Regions from separate parts of the Bacillus sp. PK3-067 genome, predicted to be linked through region 1. Evidence: a T-box and tRNA genes for the amino acid it is inferred to sense, from the RefSeq annotation. Region 1 holds a T-box; the other holds one or more tRNA genes.
What was found. A T-box is a leader RNA that pairs with one kind of tRNA and senses whether it is charged. The one in region 1 lies ahead of M1D73_RS22890 (valine--tRNA ligase), so its partner is inferred to be a tRNA-Val.

Region 1 (2,250 bases):
GCTTTTTCAGCAAGTGGAGCCATTTTTACGAACCACTGTGTTGATAAATAAGGCTCAACAACCGCACCGCTACGCTCACTATGACCTACTGAATGCATATGTGGCTCGATTTCTACTAATACGCCAGCTTCTTGTAAGTCTTTTACTAATTCTTTACGGCATTCGAAACGATCCATACCGTTATACTTACCAGCTTTTTCGTTCATCGATCCATCTTCGTTCATTACTAAGATGCGTGGTAAGTCATGACGGTTACCTACTTCAAAGTCATTCGGGTCATGAGCTGGCGTAATTTTTACAACGCCCGTTCCGAAATCTTTTTCTACGTACTCATCAGCAATAATCGGAATCTCACGGCCTACGATTGGAAGTGTAACTGTTTTTCCGATTAAATGTTTGTAACGATCGTCTTCTGGATGAACTGCTACTGCTGTATCACCAAGCATCGTTTCTGGACGAGTAGTAGCAAGACGAATGTGACCAGAACCATCTGTTAACGGATAGTTCATATGGTAGAATGCACCTTGAACTTCTTTATGAATTACTTCAATATCAGAAAGAGCTGTACGTGTTGCTGGATCCCAGTTGATGATATATTCACCACGGTAAATTAAGCCTTTTTCGTATAATTGAACGAATACTTTATTAACCGCATCTGATAAACCTTTGTCTAATGTGAAGCGTTCACGAGAATAGTCTAGTCCTAAACCAACTTTCCCCCATTGTTGACGAATGTGAGAAGCGTACTCTTCTTTCCACTCCCAAGCTTTTTCAAGGAATTTTTCACGGCCAAGATCGTAACGTGAAATACCTTCTTCACGAAGTTTTCCTTCTACTTTCGCTTGTGTTGCGATACCAGCATGGTCCATTCCTGGAAGCCATAGTACATCGTATCCTTGCATACGCTTCGTACGAGTTAAAATATCTTGAAGAGTTGTATCCCAAGCATGACCTAAGTGTAACTTACCAGTTACGTTTGGAGGTGGAATTACAATTGTATACGGTTGTTTCTTCTCGTCTCCTGTTGCTTCAAAATATTTGCCTTCAAGCCACCATTGATAAAGGCCTTCTTCAACGGACATATGATCATATTTAGTTGGTAAATTCTTTTCCGTGTTTGACATTATTTTCCCTCCTTAAAATAAAAAATGTCCCTCATCCAAAAAGGACGAGGGACATCGCGGTACCACCTTTATTTACAAACAAATTCATAATTTGCTTATACTCTTAATTTGATAACGGACAAATCCGTCTTTTCCTAATAAGAACTATTCCGTTCAGAAAAGATGCTCCAGGGCTACCTTCTAACATAACTATCTAGAGAATCTCCCAGCTAATGATTCTCCTCTCTGAAGACGTTTCATGTTATACTCTTCCCCTTCAAGGCATTTATATGATTGTTAATTATTATATACAATAGTGTAAAAAACGAAACCTTATTCGTCAAGATAAATTTAAAACTACAGCTTTTGGTGCCAAAAAGAAGATAAGTAGAATCCTCTACTTATCTTCTTTACCCCGCTATTTGTGGGCAGTAAGACCTCCACCTCAAAACTCAGCTGAAGCAAAGAAGTTAGATGGGAGCCCTGGTGCCCGTAAACGCCCAATTAGTGAAGGCTAATCATCAGCGGGGAATGTTTACTTTATCCGTTCCCTTGCTGGGCAGCTTGTAATTGTGACAGGAAATATTCTATATTGCTAACGAGCCAATGCGATTGTTGCAAACTCTTTACTCCGCGCAGTTCATTTTCCTCGTTACGATTATCTCTTCTTTTCTTATAAGACTGGATTTGCCGAATAAATTGCGATGGATACGTCATATACGCAAACATAAGTAGTTGCTCTTCTTTCGTAAAAGGGAAATTTTTTTGATACATTTGAAACCATTCAAACCGATCACTTCTTGCGATTGGATATGTGTTTAAAGACCGTGAATAAAAACCTACTATATCTTGCACAGGCGTTGCAAACTTCGATTTTTCTAAACTAATAAAATAGCCATTCCGTTCATAGTCAAATAAAAAATGATTCAGTGACACATTACCATGCACAAAAGTAATACGCGTTTTCTCCTTTTCTTTCATCGCATCGTTCCACTCATTTAATTGCTTCGTTGCAAATTCACGCGCTCTCATTACATGATGATAGTACGTACAATATTGCAATTCAAACGGGGACATATACCATTTTGATTCAGATTCTACGAGAAACTCTTCTAACATCTCACCATCATTTTCCCAACGATCGGAT
Region 2 (2,250 bases), 1.7 Mb from region 1:
GTGCAAGGCAGGCGCTCTCCCAGCTGAGCTAAGGCCCCATGTTTTTTGGGAATATCGGGAAGACAGGATTTGAACCTGCGACCCCCTGGTCCCAAACCAGGTGCTCTACCAAGCTGAGCCACTTCCCGTTAATAAAAGCGCGCCCGAGAGGAGTCGAACCCCTAACCTCTTGATCCGTAGTCAAACGCTCTATCCAATTGAGCTACGGGCGCATATGGTGCCGAGGGCGGGGGTCGAACCCGCACGGTGGTCACCCACCGCAGGATTTTAAGTCCTGTGCGTCTGCCTGTTCCGCCACCCCGGCATGTCATATTGAAAATTGGAGCGGAAGACGGGATTCGAACCCGCGACCCCAACCTTGGCAAGGTTGTATTCTACCACTGAACTACTTCCGCAAGACATGTATGAGTTATTTTATTAAAAGTGCGGGTGAAGGGAGTCGAACCCCCACGCCAAAGGCGCTAGATCCTAAGTCTAGTGCGTCTGCCAATTCCGCCACACCCGCATATTTCATTAAAATGGTGAGCCATGAAGGACTCGAACCTTCGACCCTCTGATTAAAAGTCAGATGCTCTACCAACTGAGCTAATGGCTCTTAATGGCTGGGCTAGCTGGATTCGAACCAGCGCATGACGGAGTCAAAGTCCGTTGCCTTACCGCTTGGCTATAGCCCATTAATTAAGAATGGTGGAGGGGGGCAGATTCGAACTGCCGAACCCGAAGGAGCGGATTTACAGTCCGCCGCGTTTAGCCACTTCGCTACCCCTCCGACATATATGGTGGAGGATGACGGGATCGAACCGCCGACCCCCTGCTTGTAAGGCAGGTGCTCTCCCAGCTGAGCTAATCCTCCATTTTGCCTGGCAATGTCCTACTCTCACAGGGACAAGGTCCCAACTACCATCGGCGCTAGAGAGCTTAACTTCCGTGTTCGGTATGGGAACGGGTGTGACCTCTCTGCCATCATTACCAGACTGTATTCATTTAAGACAAGAATCATTTTAACTTATTTGACCTCGAAAGTCAACAAGTTTTTTATATTCTTTCAAAACTAGATAACATTTGCTACATATTATATGGTTAAGTCCTCGATCTATTAGTATTCGTCAGCTCCACATGTCACCATGCTTCCACCTCGAACCTATCAACCTGATCATCTTTCAGGGATCTTACTAGCTTACGCTATGGGAAATCTCATCTTGAGGGGGGCTTCATGCTTAGATGCTTTCAGCACTTATCCCTTCCGCACATAGCTACCCAGCTATGCCCTTGGCAGAACAACTGGTACACCAGCGGTGCGTCCATCCCGGTCCTCTCGTACTAAGGACAGCTCCTCTCAAATTTCCTACGCCCACGACGGATAGGGACCGAACTGTCTCACGACGTTCTGAACCCAGCTCGCGTACCGCTTTAATGGGCGAACAGCCCAACCCTTGGGACCGACTACAGCCCCAGGATGCGATGAGCCGACATCGAGGTGCCAAACCTCCCCGTCGATGTGGACTCTTGGGGGAGATAAGCCTGTTATCCCCGGGGTAGCTTTTATCCGTTGAGCGATGGCCCTTCCATGCGGAACCACCGGATCACTAAGCCCGACTTTCGTCCCTGCTCGACTTGTAGGTCTCGCAGTCAAGCTCCCTTATGCCTTTGCACTCTACGAATGATTTCCAACCATTCTGAGGGAACCTTTGGGCGCCTCCGTTACACTTTAGGAGGCGACCGCCCCAGTCAAACTGCCCACCTGACACTGTCTCCCGGGTCGATAAGACCCGTAGGTTAGAATTTCAATACAGTCAGGGCGGTATCCCACCAGCGCCTCCACCGAAGCTAGCGCTCCGGTTTCAATGGCTCCCGCCTATCCTGTACAAACTGTACCAAAATTCAATATCAGGCTACAGTAAAGCTCCACGGGGTCTTTCCGTCCTGTCGCGGGTAACCTGCATCTTCACAGGTACTATAATTTCACCGAGTCTCTGGTTGAGACAGTGCCCAAATCGTTACACCTTTCGTGCGGGTCGGAACTTACCCGACAAGGAATTTCGCTACCTTAGGACCGTTATAGTTACGGCCGCCGTTTACTGGGGCTTCAGTTCAGAGCTTCGCTTACGCTAACCCCTCTCCTTAACCTTCCAGCACCGGGCAGGTGTCACCCCCTATACTTCGCCTTACGGCTTCGCAGAGAGCTGTGTTTTTGCTAAACAGTCGCTTGGGCCTATTCACTGCGGCTTTCCGTTAAGAAAGCACCCCTTC

Region 2: it has a tRNA-Val gene. The T-box ahead of M1D73_RS22890 (valine--tRNA ligase) is inferred to sense a tRNA for this amino acid. The anticodon was not compared.

What each region holds. Positions count from the first base shown of each region.
Region 1 is NZ_CP096490.1:4,449,567-4,451,816, forward strand. It holds gene M1D73_RS22890 (valine--tRNA ligase) at 1-1,124, opposite strand, end outside; T-box leader at 1,162-1,393, opposite strand; gene ysxE (spore coat protein YsxE) at 1,644-2,250, opposite strand, start outside.
Region 2 is NZ_CP096490.1:740,283-742,532, reverse strand. It holds tRNA gene M1D73_RS03775 (tRNA-Ala) at 1-38, opposite strand, end outside; tRNA gene M1D73_RS03770 (tRNA-Pro) at 55-128, opposite strand; tRNA gene M1D73_RS03765 (tRNA-Arg) at 139-212, opposite strand; tRNA gene M1D73_RS03760 (tRNA-Leu) at 216-304, opposite strand; tRNA gene M1D73_RS03755 (tRNA-Gly) at 321-395, opposite strand; tRNA gene M1D73_RS03750 (tRNA-Leu) at 425-505, opposite strand; tRNA gene M1D73_RS03745 (tRNA-Lys) at 520-595, opposite strand; tRNA gene M1D73_RS03740 (tRNA-Gln) at 600-674, opposite strand; tRNA gene M1D73_RS03735 (tRNA-Tyr) at 686-769, opposite strand; tRNA gene M1D73_RS03730 (tRNA-Val) at 778-853, opposite strand; rRNA gene rrf (5S ribosomal RNA) at 859-974, opposite strand; rRNA gene M1D73_RS03720 (23S ribosomal RNA) at 1,077-2,250, opposite strand, start outside.